Linked DNA regions of Chroococcidiopsis sp. TS-821. The protein of the gene in region 1 interacts with the protein of each later gene in a pairwise test. Links are inferred from orthologs where the notes say so. Each region holds a gene or a part of one and is shown in the gene's direction. Other genes may lie near its edges.

Region 1 (9,328 bases):
CAAACACCTTCTTTGTTTCGCAAGATTGCCATCCGCAAACGATCGCTGTTGTGCAAACTCGCGCAGTACCGCTAGGAATTAAAGTTATAGTCGGTAATCATCAAACGTTTACCTTTGATGAATCAGTTTTTGGAGCGTTGTTACAGTATCCGGCAAGTGACGGCACAATTTATGATTATCGTAACTTTGTCGAACAAGCTCATAAAGTAGGAGCTTTAGTTACAGTTGCTGCCGATCCTTTAAGTTTGTGTTTGCTAACGCCGCCTGGAGAATTTGGGGCTGATATTGCCGTTGGAAGTACGCAACGTTTTGGCGTTCCCCTAGGCTACGGCGGTCCGCATGCAGCTTACTTTGCAACAAAGGAACAATACAAGCGACAAGTTCCAGGACGCATCGTTGGTGTCTCAAAAGACGTTCGTGGTAAGCCAGCGCTACGTTTAGCACTGCAAACGCGAGAACAACATATCCGGCGGGAAAAAGCAACTAGTAACATTTGTACCGCTCAAGTGTTATTAGCTGTAATGGCATCAATGTATGCGGTTTATCACGGACCGCAAGGCTTGAAAAAGATTGCGCAACGCGTTCATCAGCTAACTGTTCTTTTAGCCGAAGGGTTGAAGCGTTTAGGCTATACTGTTGCTTCAGAACACTACTTTGATACGCTGCGGCTCGACCTTGAACCAGAACAGGTAAATGAAATCATTGAAGCAGCTTTAGCACAGCAAATCAATCTGCGGACAATTAACGAAAGGGCGATCGCCATTAGTTTGGATGAAACAACAACCGAAGCTGATTTGTACGATTTGTGGCAAATTTTTGCAGGAAGTGAAGTATCGTTTGCGCTAGAAGAGTTAGCAACTCCCGAATCGGCACTTGCAAAAATCCAACCTTTTGTTCGCACTAGTAGTTACCTAACGCATCCTGTCTTTAACAGCTATCATGCTGAGACTGAAATGCTGCGGTATATCTACCGATTGCAAGCTAAAGATCTGTCGCTGACAACATCAATGATTCCGCTAGGTTCGTGCACGATGAAGTTGAATGCGACAACTGAAATGTTGCCGATCTCGTGGCAGGAGTTCGCCAAAATTCATCCGTTTGCGCCGCTATCCCAAACAAGAGGATATCAAATTTTGTTTGCGCAACTCGAACAAGCTTTAGCCGAAATTACGGGTTTTGCAGGAATTTCCCTGCAACCAAACGCAGGTGCGCAAGGCGAGTACGCAGGCTTACTTGTGATTCGCCAATATCACGAAAGTCGCGGCGAAGCACATCGTCAGGTTTGTCTGATTCCAGAATCAGCGCACGGAACTAACCCCGCAAGCGCTGTCATGGCGGGAATGAAAGTTGTGGCGATCGCCTGCGACAAACAGGGCAATATCGACTTAAACGACCTCCAAGCAAAAGCTGAAAAACACAGTCACGAACTTGCGGCTTTAATGGTGACGTATCCTTCAACGCATGGTGTCTTTGAAGAACAAATCAAAGATATTTGCGCGATTGTTCGCGCCCACGGCGGACAAGTTTACATGGATGGGGCGAATATGAACGCCCAAGTCGGAATTTGTCGTCCTGGCGATTACGGTGCGGATGTGTGTCACTTAAACTTACATAAAACTTTCTGTATTCCGCATGGTGGTGGTGGTCCAGGGATGGGACCGATCGGCGTGGCGAAGCATCTCGTGCCGTTTTTACCAGGTCACCCAGTCGTACAAATTGGTGGCGAACAAAGCATTGGCGCGATCGCCGCAGCCCCGTGGGGAAGTGCGAGTATTTTACCGATATCTTGGATGTATATTACGCTCATGGGTGCAGCAGGATTAACGCAAGCAACCAAAGTAGCGATTCTAAATGCGAATTACATTGCCCATCGTTTAGAACCTTACTACCCAGTGTTATATAGAGGTAAATCAGGATTAGTCGCGCATGAGTGTATTTTAGATTTGCGCTCGCTCAAAAAATCTGCCGGAATTGAAGTAGACGACATTGCTAAGCGGTTAATGGATTACGGATTCCACGCGCCTACGGTTTCTTGGCCTGTTGCTGGCACAATGATGGTAGAACCTACCGAAAGCGAATCGAAAGCCGAGTTGGATCGTTTCTGCGAAGCGATGATCCAAATTCGCCAAGAAATTGCGGAAATTGAAGCAGGTAAAGTCGATATGCACGATAATGTTTTGAAGAATGCTCCGCATACTGCCGATGCTTTGATTTCTTCCGATTGGCAACATCCATATACGCGCGAACAAGCCGCGTATCCGACATCATGGACTCGCGAATACAAATTCTGGACTCCTGTGGGACGCATTGATAATGCTTATGGCGATCGCAATTTTGTGTGCTCGTGTTTACCAATGGAAGCGTATAGTGCGTGATTAGTGGTTAGAAGACTAAATTTAACAACGTTAATCTTCAACCTTACCACTCCTCGCTCCTCATTATGCAACCATTTACAACACAATTACGGGTACGCCATTATGAAATGGATGCCTTAGGTCACGTCAACAACTCAGTTTATCAACATTACCTCGAACAAGCGGCGATCGAACACTTAGAACATCTAGGCTTTTCTTTAGATGTCTATCGCCAACTCGGAGGTGTATTTGTCATGCGCCGGATTGAAATTGACTATCTGCGTCCAGCGATCGCAGGCGACACGCTAGAAGTTCGTACTTGGGTGCAAGAAATGCGCGGTACGCGGTCCATTCGGCGTTATGAAATCCGCAAACATGGCAACGATCGCTTGCTAGTAACGGCTGAAGCCTTGTGGGTATGGGTAGACGCAGTGACAATGCGCCCTAAACCCATTCCTGATGTATTACTAGATGCTTTTGTGCAAATGCAGCATTCCTAAGGAATTCTAGCTGACCAATTGAAATCGACCTCGGTAAACTGTTCTGTTAAAAGTAGGAGCGCCAGAAGAATAATAGATACTACCGTTGATAAAACCACCAACCCCAGAGTGGCGTTTAGTCGGTAGTGGCGTTATTTCGCGCCACGAGTTTGTTTTAGGATTGTAGACTGTTACATTGTTAACTGCTTGGTTGTGCTTTAATTCGCCACCCACTAAATAAATTTCTCCATTGATAACAAAAGTCGCAGACCCAATATGACTGCGTGGCTGCGGTAAGTTAGCGGCTCTAGTCCATTGCTTGGTTGCAGGATTCCAAACGTGGACTGTATTTTGTGCTGTTAAGTAATCATCATAACTATGCTGCCCGCCGATCGCATAAATTTTACCGTTAACAATTGCATCTCCTAAGTGCGATCGTGGATTAGGTAATGGAGCCGCAGGTTGCCAGCCAGCAGCTATATTATTAAGCTTTAGTATCCAATGTTCGCCACGATCAATTCTGTTGAGATTTGCGCCTCCAAAGAAATGCAATTCTCCTTTCAAATTGCTAAAGCCCCCACTACCTCTAGCCTGTGGTAAGGGAGGCAAATTTGACCACGTATTAGTGGGAATGTTGTAGCGCAGAACTCTTCTTGTCGCAAATATTTGTCCGCCTCCAGGTGTACCAACATACCCTCCCGCTAAATAAATATTCTGGTTGTCTGCGGCAACTCCTGCATGTGTAATACTAATTGGTATATCCGCAAGACGTTTCCAGGTATTCGTTGCTGGATCGTATACATCAGCACGGTTTGTAGGTTTCCATGTAGAAGTATACCCCCCTAATTGATATAATTTGCCACCGACGACCGCACTCATTGCTTCTGCCGTTCCCACTGGCGATGGTGCAACCGTAGTCCATCTGATTTCAGTTGCCGCTAAAGACTTAACTGTATTAAGTAATACAAAAATAACAGCGATAGACGCTATAATAATCCCCTGCTTTCTGAAATAGCGCATTGTTGTTTGAGTACTCTTGGCTGGAAAAGACATCAACAGAACTTTTACAATAATAAGCTATTGTTGATACCTACCCTACTCAAAAGAAGGCTAAATTCTCTAAGAAGAACTTAGACAAGAGCGCTATTTATTCAATATTAAATATCCGAAAAATCCGGTGGTGAGCAGTTTTTGCAATTTCCTCGTATTCATTACGTTCTTCTGGACTAAACCTAGCAACGACCTGAGTTCCATAGTCCTCAAACTTTAACTCAAGGTCTCCGTTCTTAAAAAAGAACATTTCACCACTATGAGTGCGCAGTATAGCTTTAACCTTACCGCGCTCGAACCAGATGTTTAGACCATCTCCAAATTCTGTCAAGAACTCTGCAGCTTTAACAGGTTGACCATCAGCGAAACAAATGCTGTAAGTTATATCTCCTTCAACTTTACTATTTTCTGTACAACCTGCAGTTAGTTCGTTTAATAATTTCATTCGTATATCAAATAAATTTTGAGGATTTGTCGTATCAATAGCTGTCATTGAAGTGTCATCATCACTGATAAGACAGTCGTCAGGAATACCGTCTGCATCACGGTCAATGCGATAGTCATTGTCGCGTCCATCATTATCGCAATCGATAGCATGACCAATTGTTTCTGCTTTCGCACTATTTGGTGATGTCGTCTGTTTCGTGAAGTTTGTCGACGTTCTTGAGGATGAGTTTGCAGCATTTTTAACAGCAACCGCTTGAGAAACAGTGGCTGTTGCAGGTAGTGCAGAATTCAGCTGTGACGTTTGAGCTTTTTGACACGCTACAAATAGCATTGCCGATACCATTAAAAATATAATTTTAAGCTGTATGTTTAGCATGTGGTTAACTTTATAAACTGGCATCAATGTTAGTTTGCTTGCTAAAAACCTAGCCTGCGAAACCAACGCCGCGACTGAGATATACAAGCAATCTTAGTCATTTTAATGCAGCTTAAATTTGACTTATAAGGTGGAAACTACTGGACAATTGCTATATTTGACTAGCGAGTTAGGTTTTAGCCAGTAAAGTTTTAGAAACCAAGAATAATAGTGTTAATATTGGTGCAAACTGTGCGTTAATTGCCCTTCCTTTACAGAAGGACTTATCAGTAAATTCACAGAGTAGGAATCGCACTCATCTTATTCTTCAGCACCTGCTAATTTCAACGCTCGCACAACATTCTGATACCCGTTGAATTCTGCAAGCATTAAAGCGGTGTAACCTGCGGTATTTTTTAATGTAACATCTGCGCCTGCTTGAAGTAGTCTTTCTACAACACTGGTAAAACCTCGGTGTGCTGCCCACATCAAAGCGGTGGCGCGATATGTATCTTGCAAATTAACCTTCGCTCCCGATTTGAGCAAGCACTCGATAACCTCAAGGCGGTTGCGATCAGCGGCTTTCATCAACGCAGTTTTGCCATCATCGGCGGGTAAATTAGGATCGGCGCCATAGTCAAGTAGTAGCTGTACTGTATCGACATGTCCTTGTGTTGCAGCGAGTGTCAGCGGCGTTTCACCTAAGTTTTTAGCATTCGATAGATCTTTGTTAGCGTTACGTGCTTGTTCTAGCAACGCAGTAACAATAGCGCTATGTCCGTGCAATGCTGCAACCATTAAAGGTGTATCGCCTAAAGAATTTTTAGCTTCGACATCAGCACCACGACTCAGCAAGAGTCGGACGACTTCAAGATGTCCTTCAACAACAGCTAGATGGAGTGGCGTTTCTCCGTCTCGATCTTTGGCATTAATTTCAGCTCCAGCATCGAGCAATGCGGTTGCGATCGCTGTATGTCCTGCTGCTGCTGCTGCTGCTAACGGACTATCACCCTCGATATTCTTTAAATTTGCATTTGCCCCTGAATTTAGTAGTGCTTTTACTACCTCTGTTGCACCAATATCGACAGCTTGCATAAGTATTGTTTCGCCTTGCTGATCTTGGAGATTCACATCAAGTGTTCCAGACGCTAGTAGCGCTTGAACGACATCAACGTGCTGCTGCTGCACAGCAAGTTTGAGCGCAGTATCATCATCGCGATCGCAAATATCTGCTTTGGCACCTGCATGCAGTAACACGCGCACGATATTCGCATGACCTTTGAGCGCAGCGATCATCAGGGCAGTGCTACCATCTTCATTAACTGCATTCACATCTGCACCGTAGGCTAGTAGGGTTTCTACTGTGTCAAGATGATTAGCCGCTGCTGCTAACATTAGTGGCGTCAAATTGTAAAGCTTTCTCTGGCGATTCACGTCAGCCCCGTTTGAAATTAGCAGTCGGGTGATTTCGGTATATCCGCGCTGGGCTGCGAACATTAAAGCAGTGGTGCCATCCGCATCGCTAGCATTCACACTGGCACCTGCAATCAGCAGTGTGTGAATTTGCCGAATGTCACCACATTTAACCGCCCTGAGTAATGAGATGTCTTTCGTCGCAGTCATGTTGAGCGTCATCTCATCAAAAGCATTGCTAGTGTATCGCTAAATCTGGCTTTTGAACAGATGAGTGGTAAAACCCACCACTTACCTATGACCAGTTCCCACTACACCATTGGGATAAATTACTCATTGGTCAAATTTCTAAAACAACTTATGCTAAGTTTTATCAAGTTTATTAACAGAAGAGAACACTATGGAACTTTCACAAGAAGTAAAATTCTGGTTAAATTTCATCCACCCTATTTTGATGTGGGGCTTACTCGCGGCTTCATTTTACGCGCTGTATTTAGGGATACAAGTTAGACGCACCCGTTATGCCGAAGGTGATGTGAAAAAAGAGTTGATTAAAGGTAGATACAACGTTAAACATTATCAAATTGGCTCAGTCATCTTAGCGCTGATGGTGTTGGGGACACTCGTGGCAATGGGAGTTACCTATATCAACAATCAAAAGCTCTTTCTTGGACCGCACCTATTAGTCGGATTAGGCATGACAGGAATCATTGCTGTTTCCGCGAGTCTCTCACCATTTATGCAAAAAGGTCAGAACTGGGCGCGTTACACTCACATTGTATTGAATTCTGTTCTACTCGCTTTATTCACTTGGCAAGCAGTCAGTGGCGTGCAAATCATCCAAAATATCCTGAGCAAGCGATAATTCTCATCTTTGGTTAAACAATTTGACTATCGGTACTGTTGCTAGTGATTAGTGGTTAGTTGCTAGCCACTAGTCACCTTTACTCACCGTTTTCACGAAGTGAAACGATTGAAGAGATGCTTAGGACATGATAGAAGCTGAGAACCATTGTCTAGGTAGCTTTTAAATCTGACCTCTGACCCTTGCTATTGATATTTCAACTTCAACTTGTCCGCTTTGACTTAGTTGGTATGGGTAAACCCAACGACTGATGAAAGTCTTCTTGAACTTTGTGCGTTAAACGGCGCGAAACTTGTTTGACAATACTATTGAGTAGGCGATCGCCTGTATTTTGCACAAGTGATTTTGGTAAACGTTGAATAAACTTGGGAAAGTGAACTGCAACTGCGAGATCTAACTTCCACTCTACGCGTGTCATTTTTCCCGCAACGACGTCGGGAGTAGCAGCTGTTTCGACAAGTTCCATAACTGCGTGGAAGTCTACATCATAGCCAGGAGCAATATAATTTGGTACTGGAATTGTCTTAATTCGATAAATTCCTTCATCTGGAGGCAAAAGCTCTAAGCCTACCTTGGGTTCTACTTCATAACCAAACGAGCCGAAGCGACCAATTGTCAATGCATAAGCGTTTTCCTTAACCAATTCGACTTTCATTGGCTGAGCGCAGCGACAAAACCAGCCTTGATGAGCATCAAGATAATTAGCAACGGTATCAGCAGGGGCATACATTTCCATGCAGTCCGTAAACTTTCCATGGAAGCGTGTTGGTGAATCAGTATGTGAATAGTCACTTTCTGCTAGCGCTGATGCCTCCCAATGCACTTGTCCTTTTCTAGTAGATTGATATTCACCATTGCTCGACAGCATAAACGCATCCTTTGTAATTTGACTGATGTTATTTGTATTTAGGATTCCCAAGTTAGTCTGAGAGTTTCTCTGCCATTGTGCAGCTTATATCAAGGTTTATCGAATCTACAATTGAGATTGAGAGTTAGTTAAACTCACTTGAGAATTTGTTCGTTTATTCAGCATAAGCTTTACAATGAAAGCATTTGTAGCAGGGGCAACAGGCGAGACAGGTCGCAGAATTGTCCAAGAATTAGTTAAAAGAAACATTCCTGTACGCGCTTTGGTTCGGAATATCGATTCAGCCAAAGCCATTTTGCCTGCTGAGGCTGAGTTGGTAGTCGGAGATGTTTTGCAGCCAGCTACTCTCCGTGCTGCAATCGGAGACAGCACTGTGTTACTTTGTGCAACTGGAGCTAAACCAAGTTTCGACCCCACAGGACCTTACAAAGTAGACTACGAAGGAACAAAAAATTTAGTTGATGTTGCTAAAGCTAAAGGCATAGAGCATTTTGTTTTTGTTTCTTCCTTGTGTACTTCTCAACTGTTTCATCCACTAAATTTGTTTTGGTTGATTTTAGTATGGAAAAAGCAGGCGGAGGAGTATCTACAAAAAAGTGGTCTTACCTATACTATCGTCCGACCAGGTGGTTTGAAAAACGAAGACAATTCCAATCCTATAGTTATGGCTGCTGCAGATACGCTATCTGATGGTAGTATTCCGCGTGCGAAAGTTGCGCAGGTATGTGTTGAGGCATTGTTCAATCCTGAAGCAAAAAATAAAATTGTGGAAATTGTCGCTAAGCCAGAAGCAACGCCAAAAAGTTTTCAAGAACTGTTTGCGAGTGTGGGCTGAAACGGCTGCGTGAAATTTGAGGAACATCAAGCTAGCAAGCATCCTCTGAATTTAATGTAAGGGCGGCTTTTTCTGCCCTACATTTTCTTTCTGTTGATTTTTTGTGCAAATGCGTAAGTCTTGGAAATTTCTGATTGCAAGCGGTAGTGTGGTTCTAGCACTAGGTTATTTAGTACATCATCGACAGCCAGAAATGCAGCGATCGCCTCATTTTGTTGATTCCAAGTTAGGTTATCTTCCACCATTAGTCATGGAAGGTGGCGATCCTTACATTCGTGCTTTGATGCGTACAATATCGGCAAGCGAATCGAACCACCCCCAGCCCTACACAATCCTTTATGGAGGGCAACACGTCAAAGACTTGAGCAGTCATCCAGAAAAATGTATCACAATTGTCGCAGGTCCAAATCGAGGCAATTGTTCCACCGCAGCAGGTCGATACCAAATGCTAAACACAACCTGGAAAGAAAAAGCGCAACGGTATCACCCCCATCCACCAGGCTTAATATTTTGGCGGTCATATAGCTTCGAGCCAGAATTTCAAGATGCTGTAGTTTATGCTTGGTTAAGCGATTCCCAAGCATGGGGAACTGATATTGCCGCATTACTACGTCAAGGGAATTTAGACCGCGTACTTAGACTTCTCTCTAATACGTGGACAA
Region 2 (13,339 bases), on another replicon or contig:
GACAAGCAAAGGAGCAGAGGAGAATAACTCATTAACGAATTACGAATTGGTATTAAGTGGTTCAATTAATTTTTGAAACTATACAAGTCAAAGATGAAATTTAGCGAAGTTGTTGAAAAACTCGGTGAAGCTGCTGCCAATAATAGCCTTAGTCTTAATAAAGACTGCGACCCCGATCTTCCTGGGTTAGCACCGGTAGACGAAGCGACAGCAGGAACGTTGAGCTATATTGAAGGTGCCAAATTTGCCTCGCATGTTGCGACAACTGGTGCTAGTGCATTAATTTTGCCGCAAGATGAAGCTCTACAAACACAAGCACAATCGCGAGGAATTGCTTGGATTGCAACTTCTCAACCTCGATTGTTATTTGCCAGCGCGATCGCACTATACTATCAACCGTTTCATCCTGCACCCGAAATTCATCCAACTGCAGTAATTCACCCTTCTGTCAAACTTGGCAAAGACGTTTATATTGGCGCGCACGTTGTCATTCAAGCAGGTGTTAGGATTGGCGATCGAGTCTGCATTCATCCTAATGTTGTCATTTACCCAGAAGTTCAAATTGGCGATCGCGCGATTCTTCATGCTAATTGTACCATTCACGAACGCAGCCAAATTGGTGCTGACTGTGTCATTCATAGCGGTGCAGTCATTGGCGGAGAAGGTTTTGGCTTTGTGCCTTCACCAACAGGTTGGGTAAAGATGGAACAATCGGGCTACACCGTATTAGAAGATGGTGTAGAAGTCGGTTGCAATACCACGATCGATCGCCCCGCAGTGGGAGAAACGCGGATTGGTAAAAATACAAAAATTGATAATTTAGTCCAAATTGGTCATGGTTGCCAAGTCGGTGCAAACTGTGCCTTTGCTGCACACGTTGGTCTAGCTGGTGGTGTGAGAATTGGCAATCAAGTTATTCTTGCAGGTCAAGTTGGAATTGCCAATCAAGTAAAAATTGGCGATGGGGCGGTTGCTTCTGCTAAAGCAGGAATTCATAGCGATGTTCCACCAGGAATGATTGTTTCAGGAACTCCTGCTGTGGCACATAAAGATTTTCTCAAAGCGTCTGCTATTTACACGCGCTTACCAGAAATTTATCAAACGCTCAAGCAGCTGCAACGCAGTTGGAGTCGCAAAGAATAAATGTACCCTTAGTCCGACAAGTTAAGTAGGGTTATCCGCACTCATTCATTGTTTATTTAGTTAGTATAGAGGTAAAGGTGCAAAAAAAACAGTATCAAACGCACCAATTTCCTACTTTTGTATTAAAAGTTCATTGTTGAGTGACAAATTAATTCAGCGGTTTGTGCTGAGTGTGGAGGTGACTTAACTATGGCATTAGTACATTGGCAACCATTTCAAGAAATCAATGCTTTGCGGCGTCAAATGGATCGGATGTTTGACGAACTTGCAGGATTCAATCGAGAATTAAAAGGCAGTTGGATGCCTGCAATTGAGATGCAAGATCGCGAAGCACATATTATCTTACGTGCTGAACTGCCTGGGGTAGATCCTAAAGATCTTGACGTACAAGTAGCCCGCGATACGGTCACAATTACGGGTGAAACTCGTCGAGACCAGGAAGTAGAAGATCGTGGATTTTGGCAGTCTGAATTCCGTTATGGTAAGTTTCAAAGAACAATTTCATTACCAGTAGCTGTTGAAAATGAACGCGTAGAAGCCAGCTACAAAGATGGAATTCTAACTTTGACGCTACCTAAGGTTGCTGAAGCCATCAATCGTGTTGTACATGTTAACTTAACAGGAGATAAAGCAGCGATCGCTGGTTCTGATTCAATCCATACAACAGTAGATGTAACAAGTGAATCAGAAACTCAAAATAAAAGCTAACCTAATTCAGTAAGCGTACCAACAATCAAGCTAAGTTATTGTTAGTATTTTAATTTAAGGAAATTGCTGAGTAGTTACTAGATAACGTGTCATCTACTCAGTATTTTTTGTTTATTTTCGCTACTAAAATATGAATGTATTCGAAAACTAAAAACCTAATTTTTCTAATAAAGGACGAGTAGAAACAATATGTCGTTCTAAACCTAATTCTTTAGGCTGAATCCCCAATGCTAAAGCAATTAACTGCGGTAAGTGCAATACAGGTAAACCTAGTTTTTTGCCAACGACTCTTTCGACTTCGGGTTGACGCGAGTCAAGGTTGAGATGACATAAAGGACACGGCGTTACCATACAATCTGCACCAGCAGCCAAGGCTTCTTGAAGATGCATTCCTGCCATTTTAAAAGCTTGCGTCGTGGCATAGCTAGAAAGCGGCCAACCACAGCACTGAGTTCGTCCGCGATAGTAGATTGGTATTGCGCCGATCGCCCGAAAGATATTTTCCATTGCTTGGGGATTGTAAGGATCGTCGTAAGGCATTGATTTTTGGGCACGGAGTAAATAGCAACCATAAAACGCCGCGCACTTAATATTACTTAAGCGTCGCGACACGCGCTTTTCAATTTCATCTAAACCATAATCGGAAACAAGTGCATACAGCAGGTGTTTAACAGTAGTGCTACCCTGATAAGGTAAACAACCTTGTTGCGTCAATAAATCGTTAACTTGTTCTAGGTAAGCAGGTTGAGTTTGCCGAAACTCTTTTAAACGTTCGTCAACACGACCAATTACACCTTGACAGGTGCTGCAATGTGTTAGTAAGGGTAGATTTAATTCTTCAGCAAGCGCGATGTTACGAGCATTAACAGTATCTTCTAGTAGTGGTGAATCTTCTTTAAATGTGCCAGAACCACAACACGCAGCTTTCTTAAGTTCGATCAGTTCAATGCCTAGAGCTTGAGTTAAAGCTTGTGTAGATTGATAAAGTTCTCGGCAAGCACCTTGCGCCACACAGCCAGGGAAGTAGGCATACTTGAGATGGAAAGACATAAAAAATCAGGAAAACAGAACCTAAAAATTAGGACAAAAACCATCGCTTTTCTATCCTAACCCCTGAGCTTTCTGTCGTTAGTTCGCGATTCGTCTTGACGTGACAGTAGGAAAACAGACCCTATGATATGTTGAAGCGATCGCGCTTTTCGATAAGATAAATATGATTTTAAGCATATCGACCCGATCGGGGGATTGTTTTTGCAACTGCTTGAGGACTTTATACTTATGAGCGAAGCGGAAATTTTTGAAAAAGTCAAGAAAATTGTGACCGAGCAACTCAGTGTTGAAGCCGATAAGGTAACACCACCCGCAAACTTTGCGAACGATCTAGGGGCTGACTCGCTGGATACTGTTGAACTCGTGATGGCTTTGGAGGAAGAATTCGATATCGAAATCCCCGATGAGGCAGCGGAACAAATTACAACGGTGCAACAAGCGGTAGATTACATCAGCAATAAAGTGACGGCATCGGCTTAGGCGTGAACCACATATTTAATGGCGCGAAGTACGCAACCGCCCTTTTCGAGAGGAAATCGTAGTACGCGCCAATTCTCAAAACTAGCAATTCATTTGTTCTGCGTTATTCAGTCAGAAAGCTGGCTCAACTGAAGTATGACAGATAAGGAAAAAAAACGTGTTGTCGTCACAGGAATCGGCGCGATTACGCCAATTGGCAATACTCCAGCTGAGTACTGGGACGGGTTGCTCAATGGACGTAGTGGCATAGGTCCGATTACCTTGTTCGATGCCTCCCACCACAAATGCCGCATTGCCGGTGAAGTCAAAGGATTCAATCCCCACGATTACCTTGACAGCAAAGATGCCAAGCGTATGGACCGGTTTGCTCAATTGGCAGTGTCAGCCAGTTTACAAGCGCTTGCAGACGCACAGTTTGTCATTAATGAACTGAACGCAGAACAAGTGGGCGTTATTATTGGAACTGGCATCGGTGGCATTAAGGTCTTAGAAGACCAACAAACGGTATATCTCAATCGCGGTCCGGATCGCTGTAGCCCATTTATGGTGCCGATGATGATCGCGAACATGGCAGCAGGATTAACTGCAATTCATATCGGTGCTAAAGGTCCAAATACGTGTCCTGTCACCGCGTGTGCTGCGGGTTCTAACGCTGTGGGCGATGCATTTCGGATGATTCAGCGCGGTTATGCGCAAGCGATGATCTGTGGGGGTGCCGAAGCAGCAGTGACGCCGTTATCCGTTGCAGGCTTCGCTGCAGCCCGAACGCTATCAATGCGCAATGACGATCCTGCGCGCGCGAGTCGTCCTTTCGATCGCGATCGCGACGGATTTGTCATGGGAGAAGGTGCGGGAATTCTACTATTAGAAGAACTCGAACACGCCCGCAGCCGCGGCGCGCGGATTTATGCGGAAATTATCGGCTACGGCATGACGTGTGATGCGTATCATATGACATCACCTGTACCAGGTGGTGAAGGTGCGACACGAGCGATTCAACTTGCGTTGAAAGATGCATTGTTGAATCCAACGCAGGTCGACTACATCAACGCGCACGGTACGAGTACCGCGATGAATGACACTACAGAAACTGCCGCGATGAAAAAAGCATTGGGCGACCATGCATACAAAGTCGCAATTAGCTCAACAAAGTCGATGACTGGACATTTATTAGGCGGTTCGGGAGGTATCGAAGCGGTGGCAACTGTATTGGCGATCGTGCATGACCAAATTCCACCGACTATTAATTTAGAAAATCCCGATCCAGAATGTGACTTGGATTACGTACCTAACGTTGCTCGCGCTCAACGAGTCGATGTTGCTTTATCAAATTCGTTTGGTTTTGGCGGGCACAATGTAACTTTGGTATTTCAGAAGTTTACAGGCTAGGGTAAGGAAACTTGAGTTTTGTGCCTCGCGGTTTCGCACGCTTAGTAGGGAAAAGATAAAATCGCAGGTGTCTGGAAGTATCTCATAGCGCGATCGCCTTTGTACTTACCCTCTGAACTATGTTAAATGCGATGTTTTTGACGTCAGTAATCCTGCGATATATTTCCCTAATTGATACCAAGCAATGCGGCGACCGGCGCTCAACTCAGTTTTTAAGATGAATCCAAGATCCCTGAGTTAGGTGCGATTGAATTGAATCGCGAACTTGTAGTACGTCAAATCAGTGCTTTTGTAGCAAACAAAACCTCAAGGAGAGAAACTTATTACGCATTGTTTAAGCAAGGATGCTTGCCTGTCAATCCAGAAGAATGGGATGATCGTTAATAAGTGCTTAGGGCAATCTCTGAGGATTACAATTTCAGCCCACTCCATGAGCGTGCTAACCCGTCGTTAACAATAAGAGACTATGGCTGTTGCAACCCAATCCCTCGAAGAACTTTGTATTAATTCAATCCGTTTTCTCGCAATCGATGCTGTAGAAAAGGCAAAGTCTGGTCACCCAGGGCTGCCAATGGGCGCAGCTCCAATGGCTTTTGTCTTATGGGATCGATTTATGCGATTCAACCCCAAAAATCCTGCTTGGTTCAACCGCGATCGCTTTTTGTTATCCGCAGGACACGGCAGTATGCTATTGTATGCCTTGCTGTACCTGACAGGTTACGAGGACTTGACGCTCGAAGACCTCAAGCAGTTCCGCCAGTGGGAGTCAAAAACTCCTGGACACCCAGAAAACTTTATGAATCCTGGGGTAGAAATTACAACGGGTCCTTTGGGTCAAGGTATTGCCAATGGCGTTGGCATTGCTATGGCTGAGGCTCACCTAGCTGCTAAGTTTAATAAACCTGATTTTCCGATTGTTGACCACTACACCTACGTGATTTTAGGTGATGGATGCAATATGGAAGGCGTCTCAAGCGAAGCTTGTTCGTTAGCTGGACACTTGGGGCTTGGTAAGCTGATTGCTTTATACGACGATAACCACATTTCCATCGACGGCTCGACCGATCTTGCGTTTACCGAAGATGTTGGTAAGCGCTTTGAGGCTTACGGCTGGCACGTCCAAGTAGTCGAAGACGGCAATACCGATTTAGATGCCATCCATAAAGCAATAGAAGTTGCTAAATCTGTCACTGACAAACCTTCTTTAATTAAAGTAAGAACCACAATCGGCTACGGATCGCCGAACAAAGCTAATACTCGCCACGCGCACGGTGAAGCGTTAGGGGCGGATGAAGTCAAAGCAACGCGCGAACACCTCGGTTGGGAGTATGGACCGTTTGAAGTTCCCGAAGATGCACTGAAGCATTGGCGTCAAGCGATCGACCGCGGTGCAAAATTAGAGCAAGAGTGGAATGAATTATTTGCGCGCTACAAAGAGCAATATCCTGAAGAAGCACGTCTGTTAGAGCGGATGCACGCAGCGGAACTACCTGAAGGTTGGGATTCGGTGCTACCTACCTACACTCCCGAAGACAAAGGAGTTGCCACCCGCGTGCACTCAGGTAATTGCTTAAATGCGATCGCAGAAGTGCTTCCTGAACTTATCGGTGGTTCGGCTGACTTGGCTCCTTCGAACAACACGTTGCTCAAGACTTCTGGTGACTTCCAAAAAGGTCAGTACGAAAATCGCTACATCCGTTTTGGCGTACGCGAACATGGCATGGGCGCAATTTGTAATGGTCTGGCGCTCGATGGTTCGGGACTGATTCCTTATGGTGCGACGTTCCTCGTATTTACCGATTATATGCGTGCGGCAATTCGTCTTTCGGCGTTGTCGGAAGCTGGCGTAATTTATGTTATGACGCACGACTCGATTGCACTGGGTGAAGATGGTCCAACACACCAACCGATTGAACACCTCGCTTCGTTGCGGGCAATTCCTGATTTGTACGTAATCCGCCCTGCGGATGGTAATGAAACTTCTGGCGCTTACAAAGTCGCGATCGAAGCTGCGCGGGGTAAGCGTTATGGCAACAAAACACGGCCTTCTATTCTAGCGCTGACGCGCCAAGCTGTACCCAACCTAGAAGGTACTTCGATTGAAGGCGTGACTAAGGGTGCGTATATCTTATCGGATAGCGATGGCACCCCTGACTTGATTTTGATTGGTACAGGTAGCGAAACTCAACTGTGTGTCAAAGCGGCTGAACAGTTACGCTCTGAAGGCAAGAAAGTGAGAGTTGTTTCGATGCCTTGCTGGGAAGTCTTTGAAGAACAAGACGCAGAGTATCGCGAATCGGTACTGCCTAAGGCAGTGAAAAAGCGCGTATCCGTTGAAGCTGGCTCGACATTTGGCTGGTGTCGTTACGTAGGTGATGAAGGTATTGCGATCGGTATCGATCAGTATGGTTCTTCGGCTCCTGGTGCGGTTTGTATGGAGAAGTTTGGCTTTACTGTTGATAACGTCGTCGCAAAAGCAAAAGCCGTCTTAGGCTAATGAGCGGCAGATTTTGCTCAAAACGTTAAAATTACCAAGCTAATTGGGGATTCTCTAGAAGGATCCCTATTTTTTTACTTGTGTTTACGGCGTAAACAACTCCCTAAATCTGGGAATTTCATGCCGCTTGGTGTTGCCCGATTCTGAGGCAGAAGATACGAGAAAATATTGATTTACACAATAGCGGCAAAATCGGCTTTGTGCCAATCTCGCATACAAAATATTGCAGGCGATGGATTAAATTCTCTGCTTTTAGCTGCATTCATACTAAGCACTAATTATGCCTAAATAATTATTTAGTAAAGTCTCATTTGCATGCAGTTTTAATCAGAGAAGTGTATTTGATACTACTTACAAATATTTAATTGAGATGATATCTTCATTGCCAATTGTTCTGGCTTCTATAAAAAATTAATTCATCTAAAGTAAATATTTTAATTTCTTGAAAATACTCTTACTTATTATTCTAGAGCAAATTAAATACTACTCGATCAAATCCTTTTCACATAGAGATTAGAGGCTTTTAAGATAACAAGGAAAGTGACAAAAGTAATACTTTAGCTATTGAGATTAACTATAGATATACTGGTAGATTTTGAAAAGGAAATTGTCCATGATTCAGCTATTTATTCGTTTATCACCACCTCCATATAAACAGAAAATTAGAGAAATTTGGTTGCAATATTTATTGCATCGCACAATCAGAAAAATTGCATCGATGCCACTAGGACAAATTCCAACACGCAAAATGTTAGCAGACTTGCAACTTGGCTGGGGAAATTATAGTTTTGCGGCTAACTTAGATTATCTTGAGGCAGTCGCAAAAAGAGCAATTCAAGCGTCGGAGCCAATTTTAGAGTGTGGTAGTGGATTGACAACGATTATTTTAGGATTGCTTGCTGGTCGGCGTGGAGTTGCAGTCTTCTCATTTGAACATATGCCGCAGTGGCGATTGCATGTTCTCAGTGTATTGCAAAAACACGGTATACCCGCAGTTAATGTTTGTTTAGCGCCACTACAAGACTATGGCAATTTTGCTTGGTACAAACCGCCTTTAAGTATTTTACCTCAGCAATTTGAGTTAATTATTTGTGATGGACCTCCAGGTAAAACTCCTGGAGGTCGTTATGGACTTCTACCCGTCATGAGGCAGTATTTTTCCCCCACAAACACGATTTTGCTTGACGATGCCGATCGCCCTGGTGAGATGGAAACACTAGAAAAATGGAGACGCGAGGCAGGAGTAAAGGTAGAAATGCAACAAATGCCCCAGGGAACGTATGCGGTAATTACTCACCACTAGGTGGCGTGGATGATTGGTCTCTACTACGACGCAACGTATCGCGCAAGCTACTTTGCCCTTGGTTCGCAGGTGCTGCTTGTTGTGGCTGCGATTGTTGTTGCTGACGTCGCAGCGATTGTCGCAGATTAGACTGACTTGGCGGTGCAGCTTGTTGTGCAGGTCTAGCTGGCTGTCGAGGCGTTGGTGAAGCAGCTTCTACGCGTTGCCTTCTTTGTTGCGGTGCGGGATCGCTTGCACGACGCGGTGGTGCTGTTTCTACACGTCGCTGTGGTTGGGTTGCGGCTTGTTGAGGAGCGCGCTGCGGTGTTTTAGCTGGTGCGCTTGCCGATCCGGTATTCTGTCTTGGCGGTGTTTGCGGTGTATTTGCTTGTTGTGCTGGGCGTTTTCTTCGCGCGGCTTCGCGTTGTCTGCGCTCTTGTTCGAGTTGGCGCGATCGCTGCGACCCTTCTAAAGTAAAATCAACTTTTGCCGAAACTCCTTGTCTACCTTCGGGCGTTGAACTAAATTTCCAATTGCGAGCGGCGCGAACTGCGGCTTCATCAAGTTCTCTATTACCACTCGAACGCGCGACTTGCACGTTTGTGACATTACCTTTCGCATCTACATCGACTTTGACTTCAGTTCGTCCTTCAATACCTTGACGTCTTGCACGTTCGGGATACCGCGGTTTACTACAATCGCGACACGCTAAACGTCCTGAACCCGAATCGGTATTGCTACTAGGCGCACTTGGTGCGGGTGCTGCTGGTCTTGGACTTGGACCCGCTGCTACAGTTGCATTACTTGCTGGTGGTGCTTGAGTAGGAGTGCTCGGAACACTCGGTCGGGCAGTATTTGCCGGTGCGGGTTGCGGACTCGGTACTGTCGTTATTGCTTGTCGCGTATCGCGTATCGATCGCAATTCGGCAGTCAGCTGCTCGTTGGGTTGCGCAGGCTGAGGCACTGGTTGAACCGCAGGTGTGGTAGGTGCGGTCGGTGATGGTGGTGCTACTGGTTGCGGGGCTGCGGCTACTGGGGGTGATGGCGCCGGTTGCGGGGCTGGCTCTGGTCTAGCACTTTCTACCGGCTTTGGCTGCGTTGGCTGCTGTTGTACGGGTTGGGGTGGTGGCAAAGCAACGGTTGCTGCTTGTGGTGGTGCAGGCTGCGGTGGAGTTACAGGGGGAGGCGGCGTGACATTTCTGATAACTGGTTGTGGCTGCGGCTCTTGTTGGGGTTCTGGAGATGGCGTTGGCGGATCGACAAGCACTACCTCTATGGGTTCTTCTTCTAGCTCGGCTGTCCGATTCCAAATATTGTCAATCGTCAAGCTCAAAACTCCAACATGCAACGCTAGTGAGCCGACCAAGCTGTACATCAAAAAGGATCTCAGTGACTTTACTTCCTTCTCTCGCTGCGCGATCGCAATGTTGGAAAGGCTCATATTTTATTGCTACTCTTTCTCACTAAACTCTTAGCCTATTATTTTTCAATTACTTCTGTCAAGCGTATGTTGGTAATAATTTTGGTTTAACTGTGTCACGTAGATAATTATTTAATGAATGTATCTTCACAAGTTCAACAACACTTATAAATTCCATATGTTTGTTGAGTTAAATAATTGTAAAACGATAAAACAATCGATATCTTTGAATACGAACGAAAGGTCGTAGTCATACAGAAGGACGAAAAAGGGTGCGTTTTACCCTGCACTCTGTAGCGACTTTAAAGCAATATCAAGTCATCAAGCGTTTCCATAACTTTGTGACAATTATGTAATAAAGTTAAAATTATTTTTCACTTGATTTAATCTACTATTGAGAAGTTGTATCAGTTTTGATGAGAAGTGACAAGACTGAGGCTGACTTGATTCGTGAATCTAGAGACAATACATGGGAATAAGTAATTTATTTGTGGCAGGCGGCATTGTGATGTGGCCGCTGTTGGCGTTTTCAATCATAGCGATCGCGCTAATTATCGAGCGGATTGCGTTTTGGGCAAGAATAAATCGCCGTCAAGGTCGGGTGGTGCGAGATGTATTGAATCTCTACCGGAAAGATAACGTTGTGGGTGCGATCGACAAACTAAAGCAGAATGCAGATTTACCCATGGCGCGAATTTTTTTAGCGGCACTCGAACTTGAACAACCGAATCCTGAAGAATTTCGTTTGGCTTTAGAAAGCGAAGCACAAGCAGAGATACCGCAACTTAAGCGGTTTAACACAATATTTGACACAATTATTAGTCTCTCGCCGCTCTTGGGTCTATTGGGTACTGTGTTGGGTTTAATCAACTCGTTTGCTTCACTCAATTTAGGCGATCTTGGCGGGACACAAACAGTTGGCGTGACATCAGGGATCAGTGAGGCCCTAGTCTCAACAGCTTCGGGACTCGTTGTTGCAATCTTCACGCTGTTTTTTGCGAACACTTTTCGCGGACTTTATCAACGGCAAGCCGCATTAATTCAAGAATATGGCGGGCAAATGGAATTATTATATCGCCGTCGTTACGAGCAGCAGGAGAGAACGTATGCGCCTACCAGATGAGCCAGAAAATACTGCAGCGATCAATATCGTACCGATGATTGATGTGATTTTTGCGATTTTGACATTTTTTATCATGTCTACGCTGTTTCTTACGCGATCGCAAAGCTTGCCAGTCAATTTGCCTAAAGCTACCACGACGCAAGTTCAACGGTCATCGACGATTACTGTGACGTTAGATAATCGCGGTCAACTTGCACTGAATCGCCAACCTGTTGATTTAGCGACATTAGAAAGTCGAGTTTCTAGTTTAATTGCACCAAATCAAGAAGCCGTTGTCGTGCTCAATGCTGACGAACAAGTCAATCACGGTCAAGTGATTGCAGTGATGGATCAAATTCGTCGAGTTCCTGGAGCAAGACTTGCGATCGCCGCACAAAGACCTTAGCAATCATTTTTCTCATTTTTATTGACAATATATCTCATTACAGTTAAGGTATTGTCAAGTGATAACTAAATAGATAGTGGGTTGATATTTAGTTAGGTGCATTGATCTCGAGTTGTCCGTCAATGACTCAGTTACGATTGGTAATTGCGTTTTGGCGGCAACTTCTTTTTATTTTTATGCCACCACATAACAAAACCAGTGACCATTAAAATAGTCGGCGACAGTCCGACAAACAAATAAAATAGACGGGTGGGTAAGCCGCCGAAAGTACCATAATGAATCAGCGTAAAAGCATGTAAGATCGCGTCAGCGAAAGGTAGCGATCGCGAATCGCGGATTTGCAGTATTTCGCCAGTGTATTGGTCTATGTACACCTCACTGCGACCAGAGTTACCTTTTTCTTGGGGAAACTTTTTGCTAATTTTAAAAGTTCCTTCGGGTGTACTTGGTAGACTAATATTAGTTGTCACAGCCCCAGGTAACGCAGCATCTGCTTTCAAAAGAATCTCATTGAGAGTAACAAACGATTGATGCGTTGTAGTAGGTCGTGTAGAGGTAGGTTCAGCAAGCTGGGGAGTCTGAGCGATCGCATAAATGATTGGTTTAGTAAACTCAGCAAAATTCCAACAAAAGCCTGTAAAAGCAATCATTGCTAGGAATAAAGCGGTGATAATTCCTACTACTTTATGGATATCAAAGCTGACGCGCTGAAGACGAGCTGTCCATTTAATTTTGAAGCCATTAATTAGTTTTCTCCATCCAGGCCAAAGGACAATACCTGTGATACACGCAATAAATAATAAAAAGGCAGCAATTCCAACAATAATGAATCCTATTCTGCCTGCTAAGAGTTGATAATGTATGCGATACACGATACCGTACAAGGAGTTTTCCCATGGGCGCGTACCTAAAATGTCTGCTGTATAGGGGTTGACAAAGACTTCTGTCCATTGATCGTCGACTGATTTTAGCCATACGCTATATGGTACGTCTGTTGCTAGAGGTATACTCACTGAGTCAAGCGTCAGATTGCGATAAGCTGTTCTAACAGCATCCACTATTGCCTCAATTGATATTGACTGTTGCGGTACTACGCGTCCAAACCGACTGCAAACTAGAAAGTGGTCAATTTCTTGCCGAAAGACTAAGCAACTACCTGCAAAACCAACAATTGCAGTGATTAATCCTATGAGTAAACCTATATAGCGATGCAGTTGAAAGGCAAAGTTGTGGAGTTTTTTGGTCATCATTGTTCTGCAAAGAAGGTTTAATGTGATTTGACATTTTGCTTGATTGACAAAAATTCCTAAAATTTTAGTTCTAGCCTCTTGAGAAGCATTTTCACATGTGTAAAAATATCACTATTGAAAATTAATTTCAATTTATTTAGAACTTCTACCACGGATCTGTGTCATGGGATGGTAATGGGATGCAATCCGCAAACCCTAAGCATCAACCCAACTTGTAATTGATATCAATAATTTCAAGGTTTCGGTGTAAGACAATTTTCCGCAACTAGGCAAGGTGACAATTGAAAGGTGTATTACTTGTACTGAATTTAGTCGCAGTGATTTTCATGTCAGTATCAACTGCTGTTGCACAATCGATGCAACAAGACTTACCGCGAATCGATGAGCTTGAGACGCATGAAACTTCTGCCCAAGGGTTAATACTAGAAGAACTAGAAGAACCAGAATGCGATCCAGACGCAGACAGTGCAGATTGTCCTGAAGACTTTGCGACACAAGAAGACGCTGAAGACACTGCAGATATCCAAATTACTGTTACTGGAACTCGAACGCCACGCGCTGTGCAAGATTCACCCGCGTCTATTACTGTTATTGAATCATCAGATATTCAAC

Evidence for each region.
Region 2: the proteins of B1A85_RS23180 (region 1) and acpP interact in binary tests that used the Escherichia coli proteins (3 or more experiments, as listed by UniProt). The link is inferred for Chroococcidiopsis sp. TS-821 from one-to-one orthologs.

Annotation. Positions count from the first base shown.
Region 1 is NZ_MVDI01000018.1:5,316-14,643, forward strand. Bases 1,220-4,147 are described here. They hold B1A85_RS23180 (thioesterase family protein), read left to right. Parts: upstream 1,220-2,440; coding sequence 2,441-2,854; downstream 2,855-4,147. Other genes in these bases: gcvP (aminomethyl-transferring glycine dehydrogenase), read left to right, coding at 1,220-2,375; B1A85_RS23185 (kelch repeat-containing protein), read right to left, coding at 2,861-3,886; B1A85_RS23190 (hypothetical protein), read right to left, coding at 3,981-4,147. Outside these bases: more of gcvP, read left to right, coding at 1-1,219; more of B1A85_RS23190, read right to left, coding at 4,148-4,730; B1A85_RS23195 (ankyrin repeat domain-containing protein), read right to left, coding at 5,007-6,308; B1A85_RS23200 (DUF4079 domain-containing protein), read left to right, coding at 6,499-6,963; B1A85_RS23205 (DUF1997 domain-containing protein), read right to left, coding at 7,166-7,831; B1A85_RS23210 (SDR family oxidoreductase), read left to right, coding at 8,007-8,666; B1A85_RS23215 (glycoside hydrolase family protein), read left to right, coding at 8,776-9,328.
Region 2 is NZ_MVDI01000003.1:59,014-72,352, forward strand. Bases 1,973-4,755 are described here. They hold acpP (acyl carrier protein), read left to right. Parts: upstream 1,973-3,129; coding sequence 3,130-3,381; downstream 3,382-4,755. Other genes in these bases: B1A85_RS10705 (CoB--CoM heterodisulfide reductase iron-sulfur subunit B family protein), read right to left, coding at 1,999-2,901; fabF (beta-ketoacyl-ACP synthase II), read left to right, coding at 3,517-4,755. Outside these bases: B1A85_RS10690 (NAD(P)/FAD-dependent oxidoreductase), read left to right, coding at 1-27; lpxD (UDP-3-O-(3-hydroxymyristoyl)glucosamine N-acyltransferase), read left to right, coding at 94-1,143; B1A85_RS10700 (Hsp20/alpha crystallin family protein), read left to right, coding at 1,333-1,851; more of fabF, read left to right, coding at 4,756-4,770; tkt (transketolase), read left to right, coding at 5,237-7,267; B1A85_RS10725 (class I SAM-dependent methyltransferase), read left to right, coding at 7,881-8,570; B1A85_RS10730 (energy transducer TonB), read right to left, coding at 8,557-9,990; B1A85_RS10735 (MotA/TolQ/ExbB proton channel family protein), read left to right, coding at 10,439-11,092; B1A85_RS10740 (biopolymer transporter ExbD), read left to right, coding at 11,076-11,477; B1A85_RS10745 (PepSY domain-containing protein), read right to left, coding at 11,609-12,727; B1A85_RS10750 (TonB-dependent hemoglobin/transferrin/lactoferrin family receptor), read left to right, coding at 13,054-13,339. UniProt on the Escherichia coli protein: Carrier of the growing fatty acid chain in fatty acid biosynthesis.